DNA from 3 places in the Lactobacillus sp. UMNPBX1 genome. Region 1 is predicted to be linked to each of the others. Evidence: predicted binding sites of a transcription regulator. Region 1 holds the regulator's gene; each other region holds the start of a gene.
What was found. The regulator HrcA, encoded in region 1, represses chaperone genes, less so after heat shock. The targets are predictions, from matches to a motif close to TTAGCACTCNNNNNNNNNGAGTGCTAA.
Positions count from the first base shown of each region.

Region 1 (5,721 bases):
TTATTGATAAAGATAAAGGGATGACTAGTGCAGATGTAGTTTATCATTTGCGCCGCGTATTAAATATTAGAAAAATAGGACATGCTGGTACGCTTGATCCTGAGGTGACAGGCGTTTTACCAATTGCTATTGGTCAGGCTACTAAATTAATTGAAATGATGCATACTAGGCCAAAAGAATATATTGGCACGGGACTATTTGGTTATAGCACAGATAGTTATGATGCAACTGGAACTGTTTTAAAAGAAAAAAAGTTGATTCAGCCTTTTTCTGGTGCAGAAATTCAAGAAAATATGAATAAATTTGTAGGAGAAATTGTTCAAGTGCCTCCAATTTATTCTGCTGTTAAAGTGAATGGTAAACATCTTTATGAATATGCGCGTGAAGGAATTGAAGTTGAACGGCCTCAGAGAAGGGTTGAAGTCAAACAATATGATCTAACTAAAGAACCAGTTTTTGATATAAATACTGGACAAGAAAGCTTTGATTTTAAGATTAAATGCAGCAAAGGCACTTATGTTAGATCGTTAGTTAATGATCTAGGTGAAAAATTAGATTGCCCCGCAACGATGACTTATTTGAGAAGAACAGCTAGTTCTGGCTTTGATATTACACAAGCAGTAAAATTAAAGGAGATTGAAGAGAATCCGGAAAAGGCCACTGAACTTATACAGCCGATTGATGCATTTTTTAAGGAATACACTCAGGTTGATTTAACTGAAGAAAAGTGGCTTAAAGTTAAAAATGGAGCAGGTATTTCGCTTGAAACTAATGCGAAAAAAGTTGCACTACGATACAATAAAAAGGTGAAAGCAATTTATGAAAAAAAAGGAAAGCTTTATCGCCCAAGCTTAATGCTGTTGCAAAATGAATAAATGAAATGAAGGAATTAGCTGTGAAAATCGTTCATTTAACATATCCTGTTAAGGAAAATATTTTATCTACTAGAATTGTGCTTGCCCTTGGCTTTTTTGATGGGGTTCATTTGGGACATCAGCGCTTAATTAATCAGGCTAAAGAAATTGCATTACAGAAGAAATTGTCATTAGTTGTGTTGACCTTTGATCGACATCCTAAGGAAGTTTATGAGTCGAAACGAGATTTTAAATACTTAGAAACTTTGGAAGAAAAAGCTAACAAAATGGCGGAATTAGGAGTAGATTATTTGGCTGTTTTACCATTTACTAAAAATTTCAGTCAAATTTCTGCACAAGAATTTGTCGATAATGTAATTGTCAGATTAAATGCTGATACCGTTGTTGCTGGCTTTGATTACACTTATGGTCCTAAGAATATTGCAAATATGGCTAATTTACCCCAATTTTCCAAAGGGCGTTTTAATATTGTAGTGATGCCAAAGCAAACTTTTAACGGTAGAAAAATTGGCTCAACTGAAATTCGTCAAGCAATTAAGGATGGTCAGATGGAATTAGCCACTGAATTAATGGGGCACCATTATGTAATGAGTGGTATCATTGGGCATGGTAAACGAAATGGTCATAAGCTAGGCTATCCAACAGCTAATTTGATTTGGGCAGACCATAAGGTGATTCCTAAAATTGGAGTTTATGCTACCAAGACTAAAGTAAATGGTAAGTGGTATAACTCCATGACTAGCGTTGGCTATAATGTAACCATTAATCAGGACAAGAAGATATATATTGAATCTAATATTTTTGATTTTAATGAAGATATCTATGGTAAGCCAATGAAGATCAAATGGTATAAATATACCAGAGGTGAGAAAAAATTTGCCGGATTACCTGAACTGAAAGAGCAACTTGAACGAGATGAGCAAGAAATTAGGGCTTATTTTAAGCAAAAGGGTTAAGAAGCTACGTACTTTGAAAAAAGTGCGTATTTTTTTGAATAAAATTAGCAATCTACTTGATTTAGTGCTAATTTCTGGTATCATATTAACTGTTAGCACCTGAGAGATGTGAGTGCTAAAAGTGAGGGCGATATAATATGTTGACCGAGCGTCAAGAGCTTATTTTAAAAACAATAATTACAGACTTTACACAAAGTCATGAGCCAGTAGGTTCAAAGACCGTAATGAAGCAGTTGCCAATTAAAGTTTCAAGTGCAACGATTAGAAATGAAATGGCCGTGTTGGAAGAGCAGGGGTTAATTGAAAAAACTCACTCTTCAAGTGGTCGAATTCCTTCAAGCGAGGGCTATCGTTATTATCTTGATAATTTAGTTGAGCCGTTGCAATTACCAGAGTCTGTTTATAATACAATAGGAAGTCAATTAGATCGACCTTTTCATCAAGTAAATGAAATTGTACAAGAAGCTGCACGAATTCTGTCAGATTTAACTAACTATACCGCATTTGCGGAAGGACCTGAGAGTCATGATGTTAGAGTCACAGGATTTAGAATTGTACCGCTGTCTCAACGACAGATTATGGCAATTTTGGTTACAAGTGATGGTAACATTCAAAATCAGGTATATGCTTTGCCACATAATATTCACGGCGAAGAAATTGAAAAGGCTGTCCGCATGATTAATGATCAGTTAGTCGGAAAGAGCCTAAATGAAATCAACGTTTCGTTGCTAAGTGAATTAGCTAAAAACGAATTAGGCGGCGAACATGTGACTGAATTGCTTAGTTTAGTTGAAGATGTCGTAAAAGATGCAGCTAGTGAGCAGATGTATGTGGATGGACAGATTAATTTGCTCAATAATACTTCTGAACATGATGTAAATGACATTCGTTCTTTGTACGAGTTGATTGATCATAATAATCTGTTCACTAATTTAATGGATGCAAAGGTGGATCCAAAGTCTGGAAATTATCCAGTAAAGGTAAAGTTGGGATCTGAATTACCCAATGATTTATTAAAAAATTATAGTTTGCTGACAGCTGAGTACAGCGTTGGCTCCCATGGTAAAGGAACTATTGCTTTACTTGGACCAACGAATATGCCATATTCACAAATGATTGGGTTGCTTGAATATTTTAGAAATGAACTAGCTAAAAAGTTGCTTGATTATTACGGCAAGTTTCAATAAAGGAGGTTAGCCGTGAGTAAAGAAGAATTTCCAAGTGAAAAAAATCTAGAGCAAAAAGAAAAGACTTCTGAGCCTAAGGCTAAAAAAGAAGCCGATAAAGGTGAAGAAAAGAAGCAAGAAAAAAATAAACAAGATCAAAAATTAGCTAAAGAATTAGCTGATTTAAAAGATAAGAACAAGGATCTTGAAGATAAGTATTTGCGTAGTGAAGCAGAAATTCAAAATATGCAAAATCGCTACACTAAAGAACGTGCTCAATTAATTAAGTACGAATCTCAAAGCTTAGCGAAGGACATTTTGCCAGCAATGGACAATTTGGAAAGAGCCCTAAGCGTTGAGGCCGATGATGATGTGTCTAAGCAGTTAAAGAAGGGCGTGAAAATGACCCTGGATGCACTTGTGAAGGCAATGAAAGATCACGGTGTAGTTGAGATTGAGGCTGATGGCGTTAAATTTGATCCGACATTACATCAAGCTGTTCAAACAGTAGCAGCTGAGAATGATGATCAAAAAGATCACGTTGTTCAGGTTTTACAAAAAGGATATCAATATAAGGATAGAACACTAAGACCAGCAATGGTTGTAGTTGCTCAATAAGAGAGGAAGCTAATATATGTCAAAAGTTATTGGGATTGACCTTGGGACTACTAACTCAGCAGTTGCAGTTCTTGAAGGTAAAGAACCAAAGATTATCACTAATCCAGAAGGTAACCGGACTACTCCTTCAGTAGTTGCATTTAAAGATGGTGAAATTCAAGTCGGTGAGGTAGCAAAGCGTCAAGCTATTACCAACCCTAATACCATTGTTTCAATTAAGCGTCACATGGGTGAAGCTGATTATAAGGTTAAAGTTGGTGATAAGGAATATACACCACAAGAAATTTCAGCATTTATTTTACAATATATTAAGAAATTCTCAGAAGATTACTTGGGTGAAGAAGTTAAGGATGCTGTTATTACTGTTCCTGCTTACTTCAATGATGCTCAACGCCAAGCTACTAAGGACGCTGGTAAGATTGCTGGTTTGAATGTGCAAAGAATTATTAACGAACCAACTGCTTCAGCATTAGCCTTCGGTTTAAATAAAGACCAAGATGAAAAAGTCTTAGTATACGACCTTGGTGGTGGTACTTTTGATGTTTCTGTATTGCAATTAGGTGATGGTGTCTTTCAAGTATTGTCAACTAATGGTGATACTCATCTTGGTGGTGATGACTTTGATCACCGTATCATGGATTGGTTAATTAAGAACTTTAAGGATGAAAATGGTGTTGATTTGTCGAAGGACAAGATGGCAATGCAACGCTTAAAGGATGCTGCAGAAAAAGCAAAGAAGGACTTGTCAGGTGTATCAAGTACTCATATCTCACTTCCATTCATTTCTGCTGGCGAAGCTGGTCCATTACACCTTGAAGCAGATTTAACTCGTGCTAAGTTTGATGAATTAACTGCTGACTTGGTAGAAAAGACTAAGGTACCATTTGACAATGCATTGAAGGATGCAGGTCTTACTGTTAATGACATTGACAAGGTTATTTTAAATGGTGGTTCTACTCGTATTCCAGCTGTTCAAAAGGCAGTTAAGGAATGGGCTGGTAAGGAACCTGACCATTCAATTAACCCTGATGAAGCTGTAGCTATGGGTGCAGCAATTCAAGGTGGTGTTATCTCAGGCGATGTTAAGGATATTGTTTTACTTGATGTTACCCCATTGTCACTTGGTATTGAGACCATGGGTGGTGTCTTCACTAAGTTAATCGACAGAAACACTACTATTCCAACTTCAAAGAGTCAAATCTTCTCAACTGCAGCAGATAATCAACCAGCTGTAGATGTTCACGTATTGCAAGGTGAACGTCCAATGGCTGCAGACGACAAGACTCTTGGCCGCTTTGAATTAACTGATATTCCACCAGCACCACGTGGTGTTCCTCAAATTCAAGTTACCTTCGATATCGATAAGAACGGTATTGTAAATGTATCTGCTAAGGATATGGGTACTGGCAAGGAACAAAAGATTACTATTAAGAGTTCATCCGGTTTATCAGATGAAGAAATTAAACGTATGCAAAAGGATGCTGAAGAACACGCTGATGAAGATAAGAAGCGTAAGGAAGAAGCAGACCTTAGAAACGAAGTAGATCAATTAATCTTTACTACAGATAAGACTTTGAAAGATACTAAGGATAAGCTCTCTGATAGCGATCGTAAGCCAGTTGAAGATGCTCTTGAAGCTTTGAAGAAAGCTCAAAAGGATAACAACTTGGATGAAATGAAAGAAAAGAAAGATGCTTTATCCAAGGCTGCTCAAGACTTAGCTGTTAAGTTGTATCAACAAAATGGTGGTGCTGCTGGTCAAGCTGGTCCACAAGCAGGTCCTCAAGGCCCACAAGGTGGTAATTCAAATAATGGCAACAACGGTGATGCCCAAGATGGTGAATTCCACAAAGTAGATCCAAATAAGTAATGGGTTTATAATTAAACAAAAGGAGAAAAGAACTACCCATTGAGTAGTTCTTTTCTTTTGAGAATACAAGGAGTTCAAATAGATGGCACAAGAAGATTACTATAAAGTACTTGGCGTAGATCGTGACGCCAGTGATCAGGAAATAAGTAGGGCATATCGTAAATTAGCCAAAAAATATCACCCAGATTTAAACCATGAACCTGGAGCTGAAGAAAAGTATAAGCAGGTTAACGAAG
Region 1 is NZ_PCZI01000002.1:10,971-16,691, reverse strand. Features, by position in the region: gene truB (tRNA pseudouridine(55) synthase TruB) at 1-875, shown strand, start outside; gene ribF (riboflavin biosynthesis protein RibF) at 881-1,831, shown strand; gene hrcA (heat-inducible transcriptional repressor HrcA) at 1,969-3,018, shown strand; gene grpE (nucleotide exchange factor GrpE) at 3,031-3,615, shown strand; gene dnaK (molecular chaperone DnaK) at 3,632-5,485, shown strand; gene dnaJ (molecular chaperone DnaJ) at 5,568-5,721, shown strand, end outside.

Region 2 (5,721 bases), on a different contig from region 1:
GTGCTAACCAATTCTTGGGTGCTACAATCGGAATGATTATGACGACACCTGGACTCCTTGGTGCAAATCACTTCTGGGACATTTTTGGCTTGCATGTTGCGCAAACTAACTATCAATACCAGGTTATTCCAGTTTTAGTAGCTGTTTGGGTATTGTCAATTTTGGAAAAGTACTTCCACAAGCACTTGCCATCAGCTGTTGACTTTACCTTTACGCCACTTCTTTCAATTATGATTACTGGCTTTTTGACTTTTACAATTATTGGGCCAGTCTTCAAAGGCGTATCAGATGGTATTACCAATGCTATCGTTTGGCTATATGACACTACTGGTGCCTTTGGGATGGGTGTCTTTGGTCTTACCTATTCAGCTATTGTTACTACTGGGCTTCATCAAAGTTTTCCAGCGGTTGAAACTCAGCTTTTAGCAGCCTTTGCTAAGAATCCAGCCAGCTCTGGTGACTTTATCTTTGTTACCGCATGTATGGCTAACGTAGCTCAAGGTGCCGCAACTTTCGCTGTTTACTTCTTAACTAAGAACAAGAAGATGAAGGGCTTGGCTAGTTCATCAGGTGTTTCAGCACTTCTTGGTATTACTGAACCAGCACTTTTCGGTGTTAACTTGAAGTATAAATTCCCATTCTTCTGTGCCTTAATTGGTTCAGGTGTAGCTGCTGCTTTTGCGGGTTTGATGCATGTTACTGCAGCCGCTCTTGGTTCAGCTGGTTTCTTAGGCTTCCTTTCAATTTATCCTAAGACTATTCCAATGTGGGTTGTTTCCGTATTAATTAGTTTTGCTGTTGCCTTTATCCTTACTTATGTTTATGGTAAGGGTCATTTGAAGGAAGAAGTTGCTGAACAAGATGTTCCAGTAAACGACGCAACTGATTATGCTGAAGAAACTCAAAAGGCTGAAAAGCTTGGTAAGGAACAAATGGCATTAAAGGATGAAGTTATTGCTTCACCAGTTGATGGTACTCCTGAGAGTTTAACTAAAGTTAATGATCAAGTATTCTCTGCTAAGTTAATGGGTGATGGTGCAGCCGTTATTCCAAGTGATGGTACGATCTATTCACCAGTTACTGGTACTGTGACTATTGCTTATGAAACTAAGCATGCTTATGGCATTAAGTCAGACGATGGTGCAGAAGTATTGATTCACATTGGTCTTGATACTGTAAACCTTAAGGGCGAGCACTTCGAAAGTTTCGTTAAGCAAGGTCAAAGAGTTAACAAGGGCGATAAGCTCGGCACAGTTGACTTAGATGCTGTGAAGAAGGCAGGCTATGATACTACTGTCATGGTAGTAATTACTAACACTGCCAACTATGCAAATGTTTCAAGAATTACTGATGCGGGTGACAAGCACGGCGACAAGTTGATTGCTGTTACTGCACACAATTAGTTTCTTCTACTCCTCTAGAAAAAATTAAAACAATTAGAATAAAAGACGCTAAGAAAGATTGTTTCTTGGCGTTTTTTAGTACTAAGTGTTGCACTTCAATTTTAAGTTTGAGTAAAATGTTCTCTATAAAGAAAAACAAAGTGAGGGTATGTTTTATGAAGTTAAAAAGTGGAGTTATTGGAGTATTAGTAACTGGATTAACTGTCTTTAGCATTAATCTAACTAGCTCTAAAATAAAGGCAGCGATAACAGTGCCTAATCCTAAGACAGATTATGTAGTTAAAACTACTTCTAATGTGTATAAGAGTAATGGTAAGAGAACCAGTTTTAAGACACGTGGTCAGATACAAACCGGTAATGTTCCAGTAATTGAATCACAACTATATGAAGGCAAGTTCATTAATGTGCAAGGAACTAAGACGATTAATGGTACTGCTTATTATAAGATCGGTCCTAACGCATACATTAAACAAAATAATGTTTTAAATTATGCTCAAGAAAAAGCAAAGCTTGAGGCATATCAGGTACAAGATGATGTGAATGATGATTCAGATCAGTCAACAGAATTAAGCTCTGATGATGTGAATTTTGACATAGCTTGGTATGACAATATTAATGAGGATCCATCTCCAGCGATGTTCGATGATTCAGGATATCATAATAGAGTGATTAAGAATGCTCGTAAATTATTAGGCTATTTCACTTATGGAACAGGTGCATACCGAACTAATTTTGGCAGTTGGCGTCATCCTAATAAAAACGGTTCAACTGATTGTTCAGGATTTGTGTGGATCGTAATGAAGAGAGCAGGATATCGTGTAGGAAATGCTCCATTTTTTACTCTGCCAATGGAACGAGATGCTAAAAGTACTCATGGCTATTTGAAGAAAATTTCTGCCAAGAATATTCGCCCAGGTGATATTGTGATTGTTAATACTGGCAATGGTGTTGGTCAAAACGGACATGCAGCAATTGTTGATGGCAAATATGATGGTTGGGACACGCAAATTATTGAAGAGGGCGGCAACTTAGGTGTAGATGATGTGCACCGCTCTAGTTTAGGTAGCTCACTGAGCGATAAGCTGGCCAAAGGTCGAATCACTTATGCTCGCCCCGTTAAATAGTATGCTCTATGCTATAATTTTGCTAATCAATAAAGGATAATAAGAATGAAAAAGAACAGCACGCTTAAACATGTCTGGATTATGACGGCTGTCTATTGGGTAGTAGGTATTCTAAGTATTTTCTGGGGTAAGCTTGATCATACTTTTGCGTCCCAATTAAAAGAGATCAATAATATTTACGTGTTAGTTTTAATAATTATCTTAAGCTTGCCGCTACTTTTATCGCTGTTATTGTCGGTTAAAGTAAAAATGCCACGTTTGATCTGCAATCCACTAGTTGCTGTAATTTATCTATTAGTGGTAATTGCAGCAGGTGTAGCATATAACTTACAAAATATTATTGGCTACTTCTTCCCAATCATTCTATTCATTATTATGGCGCTAGTTGCTGTTTTCTATGCTTTGGTTAAGACTTTTAGCAGCAGAAAAAGTGGTAAATATTTTTTTATTGATGGTAAAGATAAGAAAGAATGCCATGATTTCTGGGATGCTTATAGGAAGTACTATGTAATGGGATTAACTTACGGCATTATTGATGGTTTGATTACTGTAATTAGTTAAAAAAGTTAAGAAAAATCAAAATTAGCACTCAATTGAAAAAAGTGCTAATTTTTTCTTGCTTTTTTTCACAAAACAGTTTATTATCATATTTGTAAGTTAGCACTTAGCAAATAAGAGTGCTAATGATTAATAAAGTAATAAAAAATATAATGAAGAAAATTAAACATAAGGGGGACTAAACGTGTTACAACCAATTGGTGATCGCGTGATCGTTAAAGTTAAGAAAGAAGAAGAAGAAACTGTTGGTGGCATCGTTTTAGCATCAAATGCTAAGAAGAAGCCAACTGAAGGCGAAGTTGTAGCTGTTGGTGAAGGTGCTTACGCATCAAACGGTGAAAAGATTCCAATGGCTGTTAAGAAGGGTGACGTAGTTCTTTACGATAAATACTCAGGCACTGACGTTGAATACGAAGGTGAAAAGTACTTAGTCCTTCACGAAAAAGACATTTTAGCTATTGCTAAGTAATTTAGTTAAAATTTCCAACGATAATTAAGTAAATTAAGGAGCATAGATAATCTATGGCAAAAGATATTAAATTCTCAGAAAATGCAAGACGTTCTCTTTTAAAGGGTGTTAATAAGTTAGCTGATACTGTTAAGACTACTATTGGTCCTAAGGGTAGAAACGTTGTTTTGGAACAAAGTTACGGCAACCCTGACATCACTAACGATGGTGTTACCATTGCAAAGTCCATCGAGTTAAAGGATCACTACGAAAACATGGGTGCTAAACTTGTTGCTGAAGCTGCTCAAAAGACTAATGATATTGCTGGTGACGGTACTACTACCGCAACTGTTTTGACTCAAGCAATTACTAATGAAGGTATGAAGAACGTAACTGCTGGTGCTAACCCAGTTGGCATTCGTCGTGGTATTGAAAAAGCTACTGAAGCTGCTGTTAATGAATTGCACAAGATTAGCCACAAGGTTGAATCAAGAGACCAAATTGCTAACGTAGCTGCAGTTTCATCATCTTCAAAGGAAGTTGGTAACTTAATCGCTGACGCTATGGAAAAGGTTGGTCACGATGGCGTTATCACTATTGAAGATTCACGTGGTATCAACACTGAACTTTCAGTAGTTGAAGGTATGCAATTTGATCGTGGTTACTTATCACAATACATGGTAACTGACAACGATAAGATGGAAGCAGATCTTGATAATCCTTACATTTTGATCACTGACAAGAAGATCTCAAACATTCAAGATATCTTGCCACTTCTTCAAGAAATTGTTCAACAAGGTAAGTCATTATTGATCATTGCTGATGACGTTACTGGTGAAGCTCTTCCAACACTTGTATTGAACAAGATTCGTGGTACCTTCAACGTTGTAGCTGTTAAGGCTCCTGGCTTTGGTGACCGTCGTAAGGCTCAGTTACAAGATATTGCTGCTTTGACTGGTGGTACTGTGATTACTGATGACTTAGGTCTTGAATTAAAGGACACTAAGATTGATCAATTAGGTCAAGCTCGTCGTGTAACTGTAACCAAGGACTCAACTACTATTGTTGACGGTGCTGGTTCAAAGGATGCTATTCAAGAACGTGAAGATTCAATCAGAAAGCAAATTGAAGAATCAACTTCAGACTTTGACAAGAAGAAGCTTCAAGAACGTCTTGCTAAGTTAACTGGTGGTGTAGCTGTTATCCACGTAGGTGCTGCTACTGAAACCGAATTGAAGGAACGTCGTTACAGAATTGAAGACGCTTTGAACTCAACTCGTGCCGCTGTTGACGAAGGTTACGTTGCTGGTGGTGGTACTGCTTTAGTAGACGTTGAGAAGGCTATCAATGATCTTAAGGCTGATACTGCAGATGAAAATACTGGTATCCAAATCGTATTAAGAGCTTTGTCAGCACCAGTTCGTCAAATTGCTGAAAACGCAGGTAAGAATGGTGAAGTTGTTTTGAACCACTTACTCAAGCAAGAAAACGAAATTGGCTACAATGCTGCTACTGATACTTGGGAAAACATGGTAGATGCTGGTATCATTGACCCAACCAAGGTAACCAGAACCGCTTTGCAAAATGCTGCTTCAATTGCCGCTCTTCTGCTTACTACTGAAGCTGTTGTTGCAGAAATTCCTGAAGAAAAGCCAGCTAACCCAGCTCCACAAGCTGGTGCACCAGGAATGGGTATGTAATTATATATCTTAATGCTTTAGCATTTAGATATATAATTCTTGATTACGAAGTAATCAAGTTCATTTACAGTGCTTTAGCACTAAACTTATGCACAAACTCTCACTCTAGTTCAAAAACAAATATAATTAAAATGACTTCGAAGTTAAACAATCAGTTCAGCTTCGAAGTTTTTCTTTTTGTAGCGTATAATATTGTACGTAACTCTATCTAAAATACGAAATAGGAAAGAGACATAAATGACGGAAAAAACAACTCCAATGATGGAGCAATATTACGAAATTAAAAAACAATATCCTGATGCCTTTCTTTTTTATCGCGTCGGAGACTTTTACGAACTGTTTGAAGATGACGCAGTTAAAGGTGCACAGATTCTTGAATTGACTTTAACGCACCGATCAAATAGAACTAAGAATCCAATTCCAATGGCAGGTGTGCCTCATATGGCTGTGGATACTTATGTAAATACTTTAGTTGAAAAGGGTTATAA
Region 2 is NZ_PCZI01000014.1:21,730-27,450, forward strand. Features, by position in the region: gene CP352_RS07855 (sucrose-specific PTS transporter subunit IIBC) at 1-1,403, shown strand, start outside; gene CP352_RS07860 (NlpC/P60 family protein) at 1,559-2,527, shown strand; gene CP352_RS07865 (hypothetical protein) at 2,573-3,088, shown strand; gene groES (co-chaperone GroES) at 3,270-3,554, shown strand; gene groL (chaperonin GroEL) at 3,608-5,233, shown strand; gene mutS (DNA mismatch repair protein MutS) at 5,492-5,721, shown strand, end outside.
Region 2: a site for HrcA is predicted at 3,110-3,136, ahead of groES (co-chaperone GroES). Genes of this name have one in related genera too.

Region 3 (5,721 bases), on a different contig from region 1:
AAAGGTCAAGCAGTTGAGCTTTACGATGAATTGATTACTAAAGAAAAAGAAGTAGTCAAAAAAATGGAAAAAGAAAAGGTTCAAACTAGTCAAGGCTTGGAGAAATTGGCTCGAGAAACTGAAGAAGAAATTAACCAGCTGACTGAAGAATTTCTGCTAGGCGTAACAGCTACTCTAAGACCGATCATGACGCTACCTTTATGCATATGAAGGAAGACCACATGAAAAACGGTCAGTTGAAGCCAGGCTACAATATTCAAGCAGCGACTACTGATCAATATGTAGTAGATTATGCCATTTTTCCTAACCCAACAGATTTTAAAACCTTAGAGCCAGTTTTCGGGCATTTGAAGAACGTATTTGGCATGCGCAGAACGCATCTGCGAGGCAAAAAGAGGTCGAAACCGATATTGGCATAGCCTTTATGATGGTTTTGAACAAATATGGGCAAAGAAGATGGATGAAGGACCATCTTTTATTGTTAAAAATTTAAAGAGACCGAAAAAACGATCAAGATTCTTGAAAAAGAAAATCTTGATCGTTTTCATTCATCTGGAAGTTATTTTTTCCAGACACTTTTGATACAACAATATTTGGATTACTTGTCAACGTGAATTTCGATTACATGACGACTCTTGTCTACAGTCAAAGTGTATGAAGAATCATAATCTTTAATTAAACGCTTGATTACGAATTCAATCTCATCTTCGCGAACACGACGGTCATGGTTTTCAAGTGCAATACCGATAGAATCCTTACTTTCAGTATAAATAACTGAAGTATTACCAAGAGAATAAACTTTAACATAGTTTGCATCGGTAGTGTTGAGCTGACTGTGAACCAAATCAGAGTAATTATTGGTTACATCAATTAAATGCATGGAATTCACCTGTTTCTGTTAGCTTTACTTCTTCAAATTTAGTATACCTCAAATTGAGTAGCATATTTTTATTTTTAAGAAAAAAGATTTCTAATATTGCTTCGAAATCTTTTGGTATAACTTGGACTTTGTCTTTTATTAAATCCTATTCATTATTTGCTTCATCACTGATTACAATTTTACCATCAACAACATCGGCTTTTAAATTCTTAGCCTGTGCATGATCAAGTTTGAAATCAGCCACATTATCTTCAATCTCTTCTTGGATGGTACGACGAAGAGGACGAGCACCTAAGGCAGGATTAAAGCCATCTTCAACTAATTTATCTTTTGCAGCAGCAGTTACATCAATGTGTAGGCCTTGATCCTTAACCATATTGTTGGTATTTTGCAACATTAAGTCAACAATCTTAAGCAAGTCTGGCTTAGTCAATTCATTAAATTCGATTACATCATCAAGACGGTTCAAGAATTCTGGCTTAAAGAATTGGCTCATATTATTTCTAGCAGATTCATTAGCTTCATCTTCGTTTTCTGCTGTAAAGCCAACGCTAGCGTTCTTAATGCCTTGTCCTGCATTAGAAGTCATAATAATGATGGTATCCTTGAATGAAACTGTTCTACCTTGTGAGTCAGTTAAACGACCATCGTCAAGAATTTGCAAGAAGAGGTTCAAAACATCTGGGTGAGCTTTTTCAATTTCATCAAGCAAGATCAAACTATATGGGTTGTGTCTAACTTGTTCAGTTAATTGACCAGCTTCTTCGTAGCCTACGTAACCTGGAGCAGAACCAATTAATTTGGAAACTGAGTATTGTTCCATGTATTCAGACATATCGAAACGAATCATTGCATCTTCTGAGCCAAACATTTGCTTAGCCAGTTGCTTAGCTAACTCAGTTTTACCGACACCAGTTGGACCAACGAAGAGGAATGAACCAATTGGACGGCCTGACTTGTTGAAACCGATTCGGTTACGACGAATGGCACGAGCTACTTTTTCAACAGCCTTGTCTTGGCCGATAACGTGAGCCTTTAAATCAGCAGCTAGATTTTGAAGTTGGTTTTCTTCTTGCTTTTGAATATCACCAACAGGAATGCCTGTTTTTTCTTCTACGATCTTGTCCATGATCTTATCAGTAATAACAGGGGACTTGTCAGGATCTACCTTTTGATCTTTAACCTTTTCATATTTTTCAATTTGATCACGGTAGTAGGCTGCTTTTTCGTAATCTTCGTTTTTTAAGGCTTCTTCCTTCAATTGCTCTGCGGCATTAATTCTTTCTTGCATTTTATCCTTATCAATATAAGGAATGGTTAAGTTCATTCTAGAACCTGCTTCATCAAGAAGGTCAATAGCCTTGTCTGGTAAAAATCTATCTTGAATATAACGTGCTGAAAGTTTTGCGGCAGCTTCAATGGCTTCATCAGTGTAGTGAACATGGTGATAGTCTTCGTAGCGTTTTTGAATACCTTTTAAGATGCGAATTGTTTCGTCAATTGAAGGTTCTTTAACTTCAACTGGTTGAAAACGTCTAGCTAAAGCAGAGTCTTTTTCAATATCGCGGTATTCTTTGATGGTAGTAGCACCAACTAATTGCAATTCGCCACGAGCCAAAGCTGGCTTAATAATGTTACCGGCATCCATGCCACCTTCAGCATTACCGGCACCAACGATTTCGTGAATTTCATCAATAAAAAGAATGATATCGTCGTTTTGTTGTAATTCTTTAATTAATTGTTCCATTCTTTGTTCAAATTGACCACGAATACCGGTACCTTGAACAAGTGAAACAACATTTAATGAAATAATTCGTTTGTTCTGCAATTTTGCTGGTACTGATCCATCTACGATTTCTTGAGCTAAGCCTTCGACAACGGCAGTCTTACCAACACCTGCTTCACCGATTAAAACAGGGTTGTTCTTAGTTCTTCTATTTAAAATTTCGATAACCCGAGCAATCTCTTTATCACGACCGATTACTGGGTCAATTTTGCCTTTTTTAGCAAGGGCAGTTAAGTCTGTTCCGTATTTGTCAAGTAGGCTTCTGCCGTTTTGACCACCATTACCAGCGCCTCCCCCCATTTGCATTCTAGGGTCGTTATTTCTCATTTCATTATTATTGTTTGCGGCATTGTTGTTATTTCCGTTTAATGCGTTGAATAAATCATCAAAGTCGCCAAAAAATTCATTATTATTCATTTTTCCTTGATTTCCTTGTTGATTTTTTAATTCTTGATAACAGTGTTGACATAAATCTATTTCGCGGCTTTGGCCATTAACCTTAGTGAAAAGGTGAATAGAAGCGGGCCGCTCATGACAATTTTGGCAAAGCAAAATATAGTACCGCCTTTCTTTTCAACTGTACCAAAATTATATTATTAGCACTCTTGGTAGTCAAGTGCTAAGACTCAAACACTTATTTTTTGTAAGAAATGCTTTTGTTACCGCAAACAAAATATTAATATTTTTGAAAATTGAATATAAATAGTAGAATTAATAGTGGAAAAATTATAAAATTTTAAAAGAGTGGTGATATTTTTGGATTATCAGAAAATTCTAGATCAATTAGTCTCAGGTGAGATAAAAGAGTATAAAGTTGAGCCAAAAGATGCGTTTGATCTTCAAAAGACTATTAGAAATTATGGAAAAAGACAATATATTACCGGTAGGGCAGAAAGAGGCGGCGCGATTGTGTATACCGCTACGAATACCGATGAATAAATAATGTAAACTGTTACATTGCAGTTGTCTAATCTGTAAAAACATGATAATCTAATACTCGAATGGGTATTTATTACCAGTTTAATTTTTCAATTTAAAGGAGATATTTATAATGGAAAAACGCGATTTTCATATCATTGCAGAAACAGGTATTCATGCACGTCCAGCTACTCTTTTAGTACAAGCTGCTTCAAAGTTTGGCTCAGATGTTAACTTGGAATACAACGGTAAGTCAGTAAACTTGAAGTCAATCATGGGTGTTATGTCACTTGGTGTTGGTCAAAATGCTGATGTTACTATCACTGCTGAAGGTGATGACGAAAAGGACGCATTGGACGCAATTGCCGACACTATGAAAAAAGAAGGTTTAGCTGAATAATGACCAAGACTTTAAAAGGAATTGCTGCAAGTGATGGTATCGCTATTGCTCCAGCATATCTTCTTGTGGAGCCTGATCTTTCATTCTCTAAATCTTCAATTGCTGATGTTGAAGCTGAAGTAGCTCGTTACAACGATGCAATTAAGACTTCAACTGCTGAAGTTGAAAAGATTCATGATATTGCTAAAGAAAGCTTGGGCGATGAAGAAGCTCAAGTTTTTGAAGCACACTTAATGATTTTAAATGACCCAGAATTTACTGGTGCCATTGAGAATGAAATTAAGGATTCAAAGATCAACGCAGAAGCTGCTCTTGATGAGACTGCTAAGAAGTTTATTGCTATTTTTGAAGGGATGACAGATAATCCTTACATGCAAGAACGTGCTGCTGACGTACGTGATGTTTCAAAGCGTATTATGGCTCACCTTCTTGGTAAGGAATTACCAAATCCTGCTTCAATCGATCATGAAGTAATTGTTGTAGCTCACGACTTAACTCCAAGTGACACTGCTCAACTTAACAAAAAGTATGTTAAGGGTTTTGTTACTGATATTGGTGGTCGTACAGCACACTCAGCAATTATGGCTCGTTCACTTGAATTGCCAGCTGTTGTTGGTACTGACTCAATTACTAAGGATGTTAAGAACGGCGATATGTTAATTGCTGATGGTCTTGACGGGGATGCAATTATTGATCCAAGTGACGCTCAAGTAGCTGATTACAAGCAAAAGAGTGAAGCATTCCTTAAGCAAAAGGCAGAATGGGCTAAGCTTAAGAATGAACCATCAGTTACTGCAGATGGCAAGAAATTTATCATTGCTGCTAACATTGGTACACCTAATGATATGCCAGGTGTAAAGGATAATGGTGCGGAAGCCATTGGTTTGTACAGAACAGAGTTCTTGTACATGGACTCTAGTGACTTTCCAACTGAAGAAGCTCAATTTGATGCCTACAAGGAAGTTATTGAAGGTATGAATGGTAAACAAACCATTATCAGAACCTGTGATATCGGTGGTGACAAGCACCTTGATTACTGGGATCTTCCAGAAGAAATGAACCCATTCTTAGGTGTTCGTGCTATCCGTCTTTCTATGCAATACAAGGATATCTTTAGAACTCAATTAAGAGCTTTACTTCGTGCATCTGCATACGGTCCATTAGGAATTATGTTCCCAATGATCGGTACTTTAGCAGAATTACGTGAAGCTAAGCAAATTTTAGCTGAAGAAAAAGATAAGCTCGCTAAAGAAGGCGTTAAGATTGGTGATGACTTGCAAGTCGGTATGATGATTGAAGTACCTGCTGCAGCCGTTTTAGCTGATCAATTTGCAAAGGAAGTTGACTTCTTCTCAATTGGTACTAATGACTTAATTCAATATACTATGGCTGCTGACCGTGGTAATGATAATGTGTCATACTTGTACCAACCATATAACCCATCAGTACTTCGTTTGATTAAGCACACTATTGATGGTGCTCATGAAAACGGTATTTGGTGTGGTATGTGTGGTGAAGCTGCTGGTGATAACACTATGTTCCCAATCTTACTTTCAATGGGACTTGATGAATACTCAATGAGTGCAACTTCAATTTTGCGTATCAGAAGCTTAATGAAGAAATTGAACACTGCTGACATTAAGGAATTAGCTAACGAAGCTTGTTATGTATCAGAAACTGCTGAAGACAACGAAAAATTAGTTAATAATTTAATGAAAAAATTGAACAAGTAGTTTT
Region 3 is NZ_PCZI01000001.1:194,270-199,990, forward strand. Features, by position in the region: partial or broken gene CP352_RS00990 (IS5/IS1182 family transposase) at 1-335, shown strand, start outside; gene CP352_RS00995 (DUF1827 family protein) at 599-880, opposite strand; gene CP352_RS01000 (ATP-dependent Clp protease ATP-binding subunit) at 1,026-3,218, opposite strand; gene CP352_RS01005 (hypothetical protein) at 3,423-3,605, shown strand; gene CP352_RS01010 (phosphocarrier protein HPr) at 3,718-3,984, shown strand; gene ptsP (phosphoenolpyruvate--protein phosphotransferase) at 3,984-5,717, shown strand.
Region 3: a site for HrcA is predicted at 3,263-3,289, ahead of CP352_RS01000 (ATP-dependent Clp protease ATP-binding subunit). Genes of this name have one in related genera too.